DNA from 3 places in the Rhizobium sp. WYCCWR 11128 genome. Region 3 is predicted to be linked to each of the others. Evidence: riboswitches for the same ligand, from Rfam matches in the RefSeq annotation. Region 3 holds a riboswitch; each other region holds the start of a gene.
The links. Region 3 has a riboswitch for S-adenosylmethionine ahead of HX898_RS09150 (Shedu immune nuclease family protein). Riboswitches for the same ligand answer to the same signal wherever they lie in the genome.
Positions count from the first base shown of each region.

Region 1 (4,940 bases), 240 kb from region 3:
GCCGGTCACCTCGTCCACCTGGCCGTTCTGGTCGGTGATGTTCCAGTAACGGTTGACCAGCCGAACGGCTATGCCGGAATTGTTGCTGATGACAATCCGGTAACCCCAGACATAGCGGTCGTCTTCCGGATCGGATTGCTCCTCCAGATAGAACGGCTCGACGACTACTTCGATCTCTCTTGTGAGGGCGCGATACATGCCTTGCACCTTAGTCAAGATATGTTACCCGTATCTTATAAGAGGCCCTGTCCGTCAAGAAACGGAACAATTATCATCGCTGAAATGGCTGTGATCCGAGGGGTTTTCGATCGTTAAGCCTAATTGTCAGTGTTAATTCCGTTTCGGAACGCCGCGGCGAGCGAACTTGTTCCCCCCGGTCTCACCTTGGTGAGATCCGGCCTCACCCAGTGAGGTCCGGCACGGCCTCACCTTGGTGAGATCCGGCCGAACCCGGGTGGGGTCCGGCCGTCATGACTGTCGATCAGGCCGAGACCTTGGCAAGCGCCTTCGCGAAATCCTCGATCAGGTCGTCGGTATCCTCGATGCCGGCCGAAAGGCGGACCGTACCCGGAGAAATGCCGAGTTCGGCGCGTGCCTCTTCGGTCAGGTTCTTGTGCGTCGTCGTTGCCGGATGGGTGATCAGGCTCTTGCTGTCGCCGAGATTGTTGGAGATCTTGATGATCTCGAGCGCGTTCTGCAGCGCGAAGGCCGCATCCTTGCCGCCCTTCAGCTCGAAGGCGACCAGCGTCGAGCCGCCGGTCATCTGCTTGGCGATGATATCGGCCTGCGGATGGTCCTTGCGGCCGGGATAGATGACCTTGGCGACCTTGCCTTGCTCGGCCAGGAAATCGGCGATCTTCGCCGCATTCTCGGTCTGCTGGCGCACACGCAGCGGCAGCGTCTCGATGCCCTTCAGCAGCGTCCAGGCATTGAACGGCGACATGGCCGGGCCGGTATGGCGGAAATAGTCGTGCAGGTTCTCGTCGATCCATTCCTTGTCGGAAAGGACGACGCCGCCGAGGCAGCGGCCCTGTCCGTCAATATGCTTGGTGGCGGAATAGACGACGATATGGGCGCCGAGCTCCAAGGGCTTCTGGAAGAGCGGTGTCGCGAAAACGTTGTCGACGACGACCTTGGCGCCGATCTGGTTGGCGAGCTTGGCAACGCCTGCGATATCGATCACTTCGAGCGTCGGATTGGTCGGGCTTTCCAGGAAGAACACCTTGGTCTTCGGCGTGATCGCCTTTTCCCAGTTCGCCAGATCCCGGCCGTCGATCAGCGTGCAGTCAATGCCGTATTTCGGCGCCAGCGTCTCGACGACCCAGCGGCAGGAGCCGAACAGGGCACGCGCGGCGACGATATGATCGCCGGCCTTTAGCTGGCAGAGGATCGCCGCGGTGACGGCGGCCATGCCGGAAGCGGTGGCGCGGGCGTCTTCGGCGCCTTCCAGCATGCACATGCGCTTTTCGAACATGTCGTTGGTCGGGCTGCCGTAGCGGGCGTAGATGAAGCCCTCCGTCTCGCCCTTGAAGCGGGCTTCGGCCGCCTCCGACGTCTCGTAGACGAAGCCTTGGGTGAGATAGATTGCCTCGGACGTCTCGCCATATTGCGAACGCAGCGTGCCACCGTGGACGAGTTGGGTTGCCGGGCGCCAGGTCTTGCTCATGCCATCACCTTCACATAACAAAAAAACCGGTCGCAAAAGCAGACCGGTTTCAACCCGGTCTTTTTAGCCACTTATTTAACGTGGCTGCAAGCCGACCGGCCAAATCACCACGGGATAATTCTGCAATACTGCTGTTAGCTGCTTGCGTCAATTCCCCGAGTTTGGTTTTGTCGGCGCAAATGATGGATGAGGCATGATGGCTCGCGAAACGGGAATTCTGGCGGATCGCGCGATCTCCGCGCTGTTCGAAACGGGGCGTCTGATCTCCGAGCGGGAGCTGGACCGCGACCAGATCCAGCCGGCAAGCCTCGACCTGCGCTTGGGCGGCAAGGCTTTTCGCGTGCGCGCCAGCTTCATGCCCGGCCCCTCGCATCTGGTATCCGACAAGCTCGACCGGCTGAGCCTGCATGTGATCGACCTCTCCGAAGGCGCGGTGCTTGAAACCGGCTGCGTCTATATCGTGCCGTTGATGGAGAGCTTAGCGCTGCCGGCCGAGATGTCGGCATCGGCCAACCCGAAGAGCTCGACCGGGCGCCTCGATATCTTCACCCGCGTCATCACCGATTACGCCCAGGAATTCGACAAGATTCCATCAGGCTATTCCGGCCCGCTCTATCTCGAAATCAGCCCGCGCACCTTCCCGATCGTCGTGCGCCGCGGCTCACGCCTGTCGCAGATCCGTTTCCGCGTCGGCCAGGCCCTGCTCGGCGAGCCGGAACTTTTGAAGCTGCATGAAAGCGAGACGCTGGTTGCCAGCAAGCTGCCCAATGTTTCCGGCGGCGGCATTGCCCTGTCGATCGACCTCGCCGGAGACAAGGACGGCCTGATCGGCTATCGCGGCAAACATCACACTGCCGTCGTCGACGTCGACAAGAAGGCCGAGCACGACCTCTTCGATTTCTGGGAACCGCTCCACAGCCGCGGCCGTAACGAGCTGATCCTCGATCCCGATGAGTTCTATATCCTCGTCTCGCGCGAGGCCGTGCATGTGCCGCCGGATTACGCAGCCGAGATGACCCCCTTCGATCCGCTGGTCGGCGAATTCCGCGTCCATTATGCCGGCTTCTTCGATCCGGGCTTCGGCCATGCGCCTGCCGGCGGACGCGGCAGCCGCGCGGTGCTCGAAGTGCGCAGCCACGAAGTGCCCTTCATCCTCGAAGACGGCCAGATCGTCGGCCGCCTCGTCTACGAACATATGCAGGAAAAGCCCGCCAGCCTCTACGGCTCCGGCCTCGGCTCCAACTACCAGGCCCAGGGCCTGAAACTCTCGAAACACTTCCGCATCTGAAGCGTTGCACCCGGCGCGACTTGACAGCGGCCCCCATCTGTTGGAAATCTCGCATCATCGCGGGTGTAGCTCAATGGTAGAGCAGCAGCTTCCCAAGCTGAATACGAGGGTTCGATTCCCTTCACCCGCTCCAGCTGCCCCGGCCGTCCGTTCGCCGCCTTTTGAAGGCGCTTCGCAATCTTTTATGAAAAGGGTTGCGCGCAGGCATCGGCTCCTACAAGGATACAGATGGCGCCTCGGCCGCGCGCAACCCCTAGCTTCGCCTTTATTTGGTCTTACTGACGCTCGTCTCAATCCTCCCCAATTGAGACCTCACGTAGTCGCCGTGGCGAAGCTTTGCGAATTCGTCGGTGGCTTGTGCCGGTGCGCTCTTGAAAACGTACCATTCACCGTCCGGTTCGCGTTTCTGATAAATCAGGCCACCCTTCTTGCGGTGGCTGAAGCAGGTGATCGCCGTCGCCGTTCCGGTCTTGGCGTGCCAGTCGGCGTTGAAGCAGAGTTTACCCGACTCCGTGATGAACCAGCGGCCCGTGCCGAAGGACGGCGAGCCATTTTCCCGCGACCAGGCGGTAAAGCGACGCGCCTTTGCGGAGAAGTAGCCGGCGCCGGCTTTCCACATCCAGGAATTCTGGTTGTAGAGCCGATAGATTTCCGCGCTGCTCATCGGCTTTGCGGTCTCGATCCCCGCAGGCTCATTGGTTCCGGCAGCGGACGCGGCCGTGGCGATACCGCTGGTCAGGGCCACGGCCAGGAACATTTTTTGAAGCATGGACATGTTCAGGTTCCTTGTTGTTCAATTGATGCTTTCGCGGACGACCCGCCAGTCGGGGCGGCCATAGCCGTCCGGCCACGGATAGACTTCACGGTCGTTGAAGTAGATAACGGCGCTGAGGGCCGGGAACTGGGGATAGCGTTTCGTTACGCTCTCAGCCCAGTTTCGCACGAAGGAATCGCCGCCTTCGTAGCCGAGTTCGGCAACCATGATGGGCTTGCCGTAACCAGCGACACGGGCGTATCCGGGCGCAAGGTGCTCGGCAAACGTCTGGTCACGGCCAGTCTTGTCCCTGTCGTATTGCTCCAGGCCAAAGACCGAGAGCCCCATAAGATCGACGACATCGTTGCCGGGATAAAAGGCTTGAAGCCCCTCATTGCCCTTCGGTGACCACATGTATTTGGCCGTCTTCAGGTGGACCTTGCAGACCTCCACCATCCGGCGATAGGCCTTGGCATAATCGTCGCCCTGCCAATGCGACCAGGAGAACTGGCTGTCGGTTTCGTCCATTTCCTGTCCCCAGCGAATGATGACCGGACTTTTCAGCTTGGCAGCAGTCGAGCAGACGGCGGCCATGTTCGCATCGCGCGAACCGTTGAGGATGCTGTGCAGCAGTTCCTGCGAGGTTTGGCGCGAACCGGTCGACCAGGTCCAGGGCTCGACCGAGATCAGCAGGGTGCGGCCACGCGCTTGCGCATAATCGTCGGCGAGGACGAGCGTGCGCAGATCGACATCTTCCCAGGGCAGGAAGAGGTGTTCGATCTTCGAATCGGGCGAGGCGCCTAAATCTCCGTGCGGATCATAGGCGCCGAACGTGATCGACTCCTTCGTGACGACCGGCATTTTGGTCGGCGGCGCAATGGACGATGTCGTCATTGCAAGCGGCTGCCCTTCGGCAGAACTGCCCAGAGCGGTCGGCAGGACCGCGACTCCCGACAGCAACAGGCCGGTTAACGACAACAGGGCTATTTTGGATGGGCTATGCATTGTGTATTTCCTCCACGCTCGGCCGCACATCCGGGTGAGCGGCATCCGTTCTCAGTTGGATCTCCTCCGGATCGGAAATCCATCGTGGTTTGAAGAAGATCGTGCGCAGGGCGGTCCCGCCCCGGCCTGCACCGGAGGCGGCGTAGCGCTCTTCGAACAGCTGAAGGCGGCCGCTGCCCCAGGCGAGTGCCTCGGTCGCATCCTTTCCGCGCATGATGGTTGCAGCC
Region 1 covers NZ_JACCEZ010000002.1:543,974-548,913, forward strand. Annotated here, with positions in the region: gene apaG (Co2+/Mg2+ efflux protein ApaG) at 1-198, opposite strand, end outside; gene HX898_RS10340 (O-succinylhomoserine sulfhydrylase) at 482-1,666, opposite strand; SAM riboswitch at 1,709-1,787, opposite strand; gene HX898_RS10345 (2'-deoxycytidine 5'-triphosphate deaminase) at 1,860-2,954, shown strand; tRNA gene HX898_RS10350 (tRNA-Gly) at 3,014-3,087, shown strand; gene HX898_RS10355 (DUF995 domain-containing protein) at 3,220-3,729, opposite strand; gene HX898_RS10360 (glycoside hydrolase family 26 protein) at 3,748-4,686, opposite strand; gene HX898_RS10365 (glycosyltransferase family 2 protein) at 4,706-4,940, opposite strand, start outside.
Region 1: linked by a shared signal. The riboswitch ahead of HX898_RS10340 (O-succinylhomoserine sulfhydrylase) and the one ahead of HX898_RS09150 (Shedu immune nuclease family protein) in region 3 are both predicted to bind S-adenosylmethionine.

Region 2 (4,940 bases), on a different contig from region 3:
TCGTCGCCACCGAGGCCGAGCAGGAAGGATTCCTCCGGCGACGGCGTGTTGACCGCCCGCGACAATATCCGTGCGGCCGGCAGACGCCCGCGCGAGCGCATGTCGGCGGAGAAGGAGGAAAGCCGCCACAGCGACTGTTCCATGCGTTCCACCCTGCTTGACACGAAAGTACCGCTTCCATGGCGCGATTCCAGTGCGCCGGATGCCATCAGATCGCGATAGGCGGTGCGCACGGTAACGCGGCCGAGTTTCAGAGCCTCGGCAAGGTCGCGCTCGCCCGGCAGCGCCGTGCCAGGCTTCAGTAGCCCTTCCTGAATGAGGCCGGTCAGCGTCTGCGCCAGCCGCTTGTAAAGCGGCCCGGTCAGTGCCTCGTCACGCAGGCCGCGGCTGTTCAGTTCCGCTATCAGACTGGTTCTATCCATGGGGATACAATAGAACCTATATAGAACCAATCGGCAAGTCGGAATCGAGCACGGAATCAAAAAACCCTCGCCGGGCGGACCGGCAAGGGTTTCATAGCGCTCAAATTTGACAGTCGTGCGTCCGCAGCGCCGCGCGTTTAGAAACGCGCCGGCGCTGGAGGATGCTCAGTTCCTGGTGAAGATATAATCCGTCTCCTGACGCAGCACTTCGCCGGGGCGCAGAACCGCATTCGGAAAACCTTGGTGGTTGATGGCATCCGGCCAGACCTGCGTCTCTAGGCAGAAGCCGGCGAATGGGCCGTATTTGCGCCCGCCGATGCCGGGCGCCGCGACATCGAGCTTGAAGCCGGCATAGAACTGCACGCCTGGCTCCGTGCTGCGCACTTCCAGCGACACACCGGAATAGAGGCTGCGGGCAAGCGCGACGCTCCGCTTGGCGGTACGCTCGCCCGACAGGCAGAAATTATGGTCGTAAAACGCTTGTTGGCTGCCGACGAAACGCTTCATCGACGCCATCTCGCGGAAATCGAATTCCGTGCCCTCAACGGGACGGATCTCACCGGTCGGCACCTGCTTCTCATCAGTCGGCAGATAGTGATCGGCGGCTATCATGATGTCATGGCCAAGTGCATCTTCGCGGCCGTCGAGATTGAAATAGGCGTGCTGGCAGACATTGGCGAGCGTCGGCTGGTCGCTGGTCGATTCGTAGGTGATCGACAGTTCACCATTGCCATGCACCCAGAAAGTCGCCTGGATGGTGCAATTGCCGGGATAGCCGGCGCGGCCATCGGGATCGACGATCTTCAGCACCACGCGGTCGTGGTCATGCTCGACGATCGTCCAATTGCGTTTGGCGATATTGTCGCTGCCGCCATGCAGATGCGTGACGCCGTTTTCATTCGGCTCGAGCTGATAGTCCTTGCCGTCAAGCGTGAACCTGCCGCCGCCGACGCGGTTGGCGCAGCGGCCGGGCGTCGCGCCGAAGTAGGACGAATAGAGGAGGTAGCTGTCGAAATCGTCGAAGCCGAGCTGCAGCGGCGCATCATGTCCCTCGAGACGCAGATCCTGGATGACCGCGCCCCAGCTGATGATCTTGGCCGTCAGCCCGCCGCCCTTGATCACGACGCGATAGACGGTCTCGCCCGCCTGCGTCTGCCCGAAAACGTCCCGCTCCAACTTATCCGACATGATCGACCGTCCATTCTGTCCCTGCTGAAAATTCCTCAATTCGGAATCGATTTGAGGAATGTGCAGCGATTGAAAGTGTGCATTGCACGTCCGACGAAGACGCGCGGTGTGGTAGGCTTCAGGACAGGAACCTGCCCGGATTTGCTTCGATCCGCAACCGGCGGATCAGAAAGAAAAGCCACAGCAGTGGTGCGGCGGCATCGGCTCCAGGCGTGATCGGCAACGGTCAGAGATCGCTGCCGATCTCTTCCACATCAAAGGGCGTCGTCTGGTAGATTTCGTTGATCCAGTTGCCGAACAAAAGATGCGCATGGCTGCGCCAGCGGTTCTGCGGCGCAAGCGCCGGATCGTTATGCGGGAAGTAATTGTGCGGCATCTTGATCGGCACGCCGGCATTGACGTCGCGGAAATACTCGTCGGAAAGCGACGTAGAATCATATTCGACATGGTTGAACATGTAGAGCCGCCGGCCCCTCTTCTCATGCACGAGGCAGACGCCCATTTCGCTGGACTCCATCAGGATCTCCAGGCTTTCGGATTTCTCGATATCGGCGCGGCGCACTTCGGTCCAGCGCGACACCGGCACTTCGAAATTGTCGGAAAAGCCGTTGAGATAGATCGAGGAAGGCTTCAGGTTCAGGTGGCGGTAGACGCCGAAGGCCTTCTCTTTCAGCTCGTATTTCGGAACGCCGTGAAAATGATAGACTGCCGCCATCGCGCCCCAGCAGACGTTCATCGTCGAATGGACATTCGTTTCCGTCCAGTCAAGAATCTCCTGCATCTCCGGCCAATAGGTGACATCCTCATAGGGCAAAAGCTCGATCGGCGCCCCGGTGATGATGAAGCCGTCGAACTTGCGGTGCTTTACTTCTTCCCAGGTCTGGTAGAAGGCAAGCAGATGGTCCTCGGACGTATTCTTCGCCTTGTGGCCGCCGATACGGATAAGCGACAGCTCCACCTGCAGCGGCGAGGCGCCGACGAGACGGGCCATCTGCAGTTCGGTCTTGATCTTGTTCGGCATGAGGTTGAGCAGCCCGATCTGCAACGGTCGGATATCCTGACGGATCGCCAACGTCTCGGTCATCACCCGCACACCCTCCTGAACCAGGGTTTCGAAGGCGGGCAGCGTATCGGGGATCTTGATGGGCATTGCGGTCACTCGATCAAAAACAAAAAACCGGCGGCGACAAAAATCGCTACCGGTCCGCACGCGGCCCTTTAGCGACTTTTTTAACGTGGCTGCAAGCCGGCCGGCCAAATCACCACGGAGGCCTTAATTAGACCCAGTCGGATTGCGAATCAACTGGCGAATACATGCAGGAGAGACTCATGCAAGCATCATCACACTTTAATGACTGATAGAATCTGTTGATAGACCGGTAACGCCACCATGTTATTTATAAGGGTATGGGCGATTTGGAAAAGCGTAATGGCAGATAAAATCGAGGGGAGGCCGGGCATCCGGAGGCAGGATAGGGTAGGGTATGATTTAAGCCTGACATATCGCCTCGGCGTCATGTTCTCAGCATTCTGGAATTCGGAAGTGCGTGGCAAGGTGCTGTTTCTGGCGACCGTGCTGATCCTCGTTATCCTGGCGACGTCCTACGGCCAGGTCATTTTGAACGAGTGGAATGCGCCCTTCTACGACTCGCTGGAGCGCCGCGACCTCGGCGAATTCTTCCACCAACTCGAAATCTTCGCGATGATCGCCGGCACACTGCTGCTGCTCAACGTGCTGCAGGCCTGGCTGAATCAGATGACGGCACTCTATATGCGCGAAGGCTTGTCCCGCGATCTGGTTGACCAGTGGCTGAAGCGCAAGCGGGCGCTGCGGCTTGCCTCCAGCGGCCTGATCGGCGTCAATCCGGACCAGCGCCTGCACGAAGATTCCCGCAACCTCGCCGAAAGCACGACGGGATTGGTTCTCGGCCTGCTGCAGTCGACCATTCTTCTGGTGAGCTTCATCGGCGTGCTCTGGGAACTTTCCAGCGGCTTCATCTTCCGCATCAGCGGCCATAGCTTCTCCATTCCAGGCTACATGGTCTGGGCGGCGATTTTCTATGCCGCTTCCGCCTCGGTGCTGAGCCAGGTCGTCGGTCGGAAGCTGGTGAAGCTCAATGCCGACCGTTTTTCGAAAGAGGCCGAGCTTCGCTTCACGCTGATGCATGCCAATGAGAACATGCCGGCAATTACTGTTGCCCGCGGCGAGGAGAACGAACGCCGGCGCATCAACACCGACATCAGCTCGGTCCTGACAGTCGTCAAGCGGCTTGCCATGGCCAATACCAATCTCACCTGGGTTTCGGCCGGCTATGGCTGGCTGGTGATCGTCATCCCGATCATCGTTGCCGCCCCCGCCTATTTCTCTGGCGGCCTCACCCTCGGCCAGCTGATGATGTCGGTCGGTGCCTTCAACCAGGTCAACACGGCGCTGCGCTGGTATGTCTCCAATTTCGGCCCGATCGCCGAATGGCGCGCCACGCTGATGCGCGTCACCGATTTCCGCCAGGCGCTGGTCGAGATGGAAGAGGACTTCGACCTCAAGGACAGCATCGCCTATGAAAACGCCGCGCCCGACACGCTGACGTTGAAGGATGTGGTGATCGTCGCCAAGGTCGGCGAAGACATCGAGGAATGCGGCGGTTTTCGCCTGCGTGAAACCGATGTCGTGATCAAGGCCGGCGAAAAGATCATGATCAACGGCGATCACAGCGTCAATCGCAAGCTGCTCTTCCAGGCGATGGCCGGCCTCTGGCCGTGCGGCAGCGGCACGATAGGCCTGCCGCCAATCGACGACATGCTCTTCGTTCCGCAGGTTGCCTATGTTCCCGGCGGCACGCTGCGCGAGGCGCTGGCCTTTCCCGAACGTCCCGAAGCCTACGAGAAAGCCGCCGTCGAGGCGGCCCTCGACAAGGTTGGTCTCCATTCGCTGATCGCAAGGCTCGATACCCGCGCCCGCTGGGACAAGATGCTCGACGGCGACCAGCAGAAAGCGATCGGATTTGCCCGGCTGCTTCTCGTGCGCCCGCGCTGGATCATCTTCGACGAAGTGCTGGAAGGCATGGAGCCGGAATTACAGGAAACGATGGCCAAACTGCTCACCTCGATGCCCGAAAGCGGCATGATCTATATCGGCCGCTCCGAGGCCTATCTCGAGGCGCTGAGGCCGCGCGTGCTGCATCTGCAGGCGCTGCCGTCAGCATCCGAGGAGCCGCCTGCCGTCCAGACCGGCGCCAGCGCCAGTGCGGGCGCTGCCGCCGTGCCCGCGCCGGCGCTTTAATGCATGCCGCCCAAAAGTGTGGAGCGGTTTTGGGATGACGGCACGCATAA
Region 2 covers NZ_JACCEZ010000003.1:308,256-313,195, forward strand. Annotated here, with positions in the region: gene HX898_RS13850 (GntR family transcriptional regulator) at 1-422, opposite strand, end outside; gene HX898_RS13855 (aldose epimerase family protein) at 588-1,610, opposite strand; gene metA (homoserine O-succinyltransferase) at 1,837-2,760, opposite strand; SAM riboswitch at 2,809-2,886, opposite strand; gene HX898_RS13865 (ABC transporter ATP-binding protein/permease) at 3,001-4,890, shown strand.
Region 2: linked by a shared signal. The riboswitch ahead of metA (homoserine O-succinyltransferase) and the one ahead of HX898_RS09150 (Shedu immune nuclease family protein) in region 3 are both predicted to bind S-adenosylmethionine.

Region 3 (4,940 bases):
TCATCGTGCCGACCATTGCCACACCAGAGGCAAGCGAAATATCGCCATCCGTCATATAGCGTGCTCCGCCCATTCCAAGCCCGGTGAAAATGCAGGCCGCAAACACGAGGACAAGAACTAGCAACAAACTCATCCTCAGGAGCCCGAAGCCCTTAGCGCCGCTGATTGCGACCGCCAGCAGAGAAGCTGTTATGCTGAAAACGGTAAAAGCAGAATAGGCAATAGCGCGTGGCCTCAGTTCATTTGCAAAGACCATTCGGTCAGGGATCGAAAGAGCCATGAACTGGTCCCACGTCATTCCTCTGCGAGGTAGTTCCTGTAGCAATAGCAGGCCGGTGCCAGTTTGATACGCGGTAACCGACATTCCGTAGACAAGGTAGACGGCGATCACGACGACAGCCACTCCAATGGCGATGCGGATAGCTCGCTTCAAAATTTTTCCCCCTGTAAAATGACCTGCTGGCGCTCGAATGCGAAACTACTGAGCGGTGAGATGGGTCTAAATCGAAATCAACTCGCGTCTCTTTGTGACGATTGATCGCCAGCATCGACAATCAAACGAGCGCGTTCATAGAGTTCGTCGAAAGTAACGACTTCTGGCCGCAGCAGGTTTCTTCGGAAGCGCTCGAAACACCCGAATTTTCGTTCGTTGATGCCGTGTTCAGTTTCGAACTCATTGAGGCGGCCGCAGATGACAAAAGATCGAGGTTCAGTCGTATAGATGGTCTCGCCGGTCGGATCGCCGTCCCTGTCCGTTATCTGCACGGAGGAGCCCCACTGTGCTAGGGCTGCGGCAACAGTTCCTTGGACTTGTGCGACCGCTCCGGAAAGCTCCTTGGAAGGCGTCCAAATGCCCGAGCGATACTGGTCTGGCGATACCAGCTCCGTCCTATGATGCTTCAATTCCACGAAAGCGGCCGTATTCAGGATGGCCCGGGATCGAAGCAAAGCGTCAACCCGCTTTCCGGGTCCCCCAAGGTCGTGTCCCCTAACCGTCTGCTCTAACTTGCGGTCGTCCAGTGGACCGAAATTGATCAAGCTGAGCGAATATCCCAGAATCCACGGGTTCTTCTCTAAAAACTGTTGCCAGAGCGCTTCAGGTCCCTTGCCGCGCTGCGCTGCGCAGTTGTCGAAGAAGTCGTCATCGGATAGCAACCGTTCGAAAAGAGCGAGCTGCTTCTTTCGATACGATAAGGCGACGACGTCTTCGGTCGTGATCTCATTGCGAGCAATGGCGGCTAAGAGCTTCTGGTTGTCGGCTGCGATCCGCCGCATCTGGTCGGGTTTGAGAAGCAAGTCCTCAAGGTCGCGGTCTGAAATGTTTAAGCGGCCATCATTCGGAAAGTGGAGGCGCTTAATGTTAGCCATGAACTTCAAAAGGGCAGTCATCTCGTGCGGGCCAAGCGCGAAGTATTCCTTCGCGTTGCCCTTCGAGGTGAATTTCTGGATGGTCACCGATCTGAACGACCTGTCGTCTTCCAGAAAGCTGGCTTTGATCTGGAAGCGACCTCCATCAGTTTGCCGCAAAACCAGCTCGTCTTTTACTTTGACGAATTCGTATCCAGGTTCTCCGTCGATGACCTTATTCGCAACGCGCAGCTTTCGGCCCGCGTAATCTGTAAACGCGGGGCTGGCATACGTTTTGTCTGGGCGGGAGTTGCGGAATATTTCCTCTTCGCTGCTCATTATCTCGACCCATTGAAAGCCATTTTGGGTTGTAGCAGATAACCAGCCCCGATACTTCACCATACCAGATGGCGGATTAGTCTTACCCCACGAAATCCCCTGAATTTTAGGCCGATTGTCGGGGACCGACCCACTTCAAAAACGGGAAAAAACGCGGCCGCGAAAGCGGACGGGATTAAACGCGGCCTTTTTAGCCAGCAATTTAACGTGGCTGCAAGCCAACCGGCCAAATCACCACGGGATAATTCTGCAATACCGCCGTTAGCTGCTTGCGTCGATCTGCACAATTTGGGCAATGTGGAATCACGCGATTTGCAGATACGGCGGCTTCCACCCCCGTCGCTTGGATAGGTCCAAACTATCCGTGAAAGAACCGCAACTGGCGAAGCGGAGAGAGAAGGAAACGGCATCCAAAGCCCTTCCTTCCCCTCTGCGGTCCTTATCCCCTTGTGAGAGGATGGGGTTATCTGTGCCGCTGTTCGCCCTTCGTGGCAATAGTTGACGGTCTAAAAGGTTGTGCAAATAGTCTAAAGTTTATACGCCAGCACATACTTTCGACCTTCCCTTGCGCATTGATCCATCAATCCGAAATCGATGGGATAGCGGAACGATAACCGACGAAGAACTTTAAAACTTCCGGTTAGGGGCCACAGGTCGCTCACTTCTGAAGACGGATCGTGTGGGTTGTGTAGCAACCGCCCCATTGATCGGGGAGCCAAAAAATCATGAGCGTCAACTGTCAGTGTTGGAGAAATGACGGTCTTGCATTCTCTTCAGATTGGAGCTGAATTTCTCTTTTGATTCCGGAGATAAGAAGCCGGGTTCTCGTGAGTTCCGGAGCAGCGCCGCATGTTGAAACCTGATGGTAGCTGCAAGGGCAATCCACATGGCGAGTGCTTCGAAGGTTTTTGATCCCAACTTTTTCGCCTTCGCCATCAACCGCTCGTGGTCGTTTAGCCAGCGGTTTGCCTCCCAGTTCCGGGCCGTAAAAAGGTTCGCTATAAACTGTTCGTAATAAACTTTGCCGGACCGGTCCTCCATCAGGATGTTCCACTCGGGTGAAAATACTGGCACGAGCCAGCTGTCGGCATCGGCTAAAGATGTGGTAACACCAATTCCTGGGCACGGCGCTAATGGGTGATCGGTCACCACCTTTGTTATGAGTCCCGCGATAGCGATGTCCCAGCTCTCGCTTGTCTCTTTGTCCACCGTCCCGTCGAATAACTGGCGGGAGAGGTCGTACAAATTGAAGGGCTTAGCAAACTGCGACGGCAATCGCTGGACACATGTCCCGAGGATGATTCTCTCGTAGTAGTTCCCCTTCTGGAGGTATTCTTCATAGGATGTCCCCATCAGGGTTGCCACCGCTGAATGAGTTGCTCTCTCTACCGTCTGAACTGCCTCACCAATATCTACCAAAACAGAGGAGTTCGCGAGATCACTCGGCTTGCATTCCCATGGGGGAAGCTCTGAGACTCGTGATCCTATGGACTCGTACGCGGCGGCGGCAAGTTGTGAGCAGAAGTAGCCCGCATCCGTCTGGTCGCGCAGGAAGGGCAATATTGTTCCCACTGCGCCTTTCGTGGAATATGGACGGAATAACAGCGACCAAACAAAATCTGCGAGTTCGTCCCGCTGCTTCTGTGATAGGCCCGTCGCGCGAAGAACGCGAAGCTTCACATTCGTCTCATAGCTGACCGCCGGAAGAAAGACCGGTATCACACCAGGATCATTTGCTTCGACTGCGATGCCATTGCCAACGTGCAGGGCAGCATGACTAAACGAGCCAAGAGTGGCTGCCCGGATCAGCCAACTTGTCTTGTTCTCTCCCGTCGAGAGGATGATGTCTCCGGGCAACAGCGCAGCAGTATTGATGACTGTAATGCTGGTCATTCATACGGTCCTTTGCCTCAGGCGAGAACCCATAGTGCCCGGAACAAACGGCGCGATTGTGATGCCCATTGCCTAGAGAAGAATCGGCTGCGACACCGGCTCCCCGGACGTGGTCACGATGGTCGAACCATAGGGCTCCCGTGACGTCACAACGATCTGGGCGTTCGGAAGCGGCCGGGCGAGCGCCTTAGCCTCCTCCCACCGTGCACGCATCCATACATCCACCTCTTCCTGCGTCAGCAAGAGGACCGGCATTGCCCTCGGGTGAATCGGTTTGACGACGTCGTTGGGATCGGTCGTCAGGAATGCATAGAGGTCGTCTGTGGTCAGGCCGTCTTTGACTTTGCGAACGCTTTGCCACTGGGGAACGTGCACACCCGCAAAAAACATCAGGGGCTTGCTTTCATCACGCGCGAACCAGGCGTTCGGCGTGTTGCCGCCCTCTTCCTTGCTGGCAGGGTCCGGTTCGGCAAAGCTTGTCACCGGCACGATGCAACGGTTCTCGACCCCAAACCAGCGCTGCCAATGCGCCAGATCAAGATTGCGGATATTGGTCGTACCCTTATTTGGCTCCATACGGATGAGCACTTCCATATCAACCAACTTACCCTTCTGCCGCAATTTCTCGGCCCGCGCTTCAGCCGCCTGCTTGATCGCAAAAAACGGCGACGGCATTCCCCACCGCGCATGCACAAGCTGCTTCCGGCCGTCCGCCGTATTGCGAACGATTGGTCCAGCTTGGTCCGGGTTCATCTGGTAGGCGGGCATCAAGTTGATCAGGCTCTCGGCGTCCAAGGCCCACTTGCTAACCCAGTCTTTGTCCTCCATGCGGTAGAGATTGCACATTAATCGCAACGACCTCCCTTTCGCGTTGCGGACAGCCTATGCATTTCGGACAGAACGTCAAACTCCCCGCCGAGAGTCCGTGTCGTCACCGCTGATATCGTCCTTCGGAAAGAATTGACCTTCGTGCGCCCATTCAGCCTCAGCCTCCTCCAATTCCTCCGAGGAAAAGTGGTAGATTACGAGCTTGTCCAGCACATGGTCCACGTCGCGAGCCATTCCGAGCAGGTCCATCGTCTTGCCCATATGGCCGCGCTCGCCGAACCTATCGAAGCACATACCAGAGACCATAGCATGAAGGTCGATAACCTTCTTCGTCGCCTCCGGCGAGAGATATGGTTCGTCTCCAAAATCGAGTGAATCGGACACCACCTGCGCTCGACGGGACAGCGTTTCCGACCGAGACCTCGAACCGTCTTCCGCGAAAACGTCATAGCACTGTCTGCCGACATGCTCCGCGTAGACCGCGATCTTCATGACATCACCGGGTGAGATATTCTGATCGTTTCTGTACAAAA
Region 3 covers NZ_JACCEZ010000002.1:306,092-311,031, reverse strand. Annotated here, with positions in the region: gene HX898_RS09155 (hypothetical protein) at 1-433, opposite strand, end outside; gene HX898_RS09150 (Shedu immune nuclease family protein) at 511-1,686, opposite strand; SAM riboswitch at 1,856-1,934, opposite strand; gene HX898_RS09145 (hypothetical protein) at 2,419-3,579, opposite strand; gene HX898_RS09140 (SOS response-associated peptidase) at 3,652-4,425, opposite strand; gene HX898_RS09135 (hypothetical protein) at 4,483-4,940, opposite strand, start outside.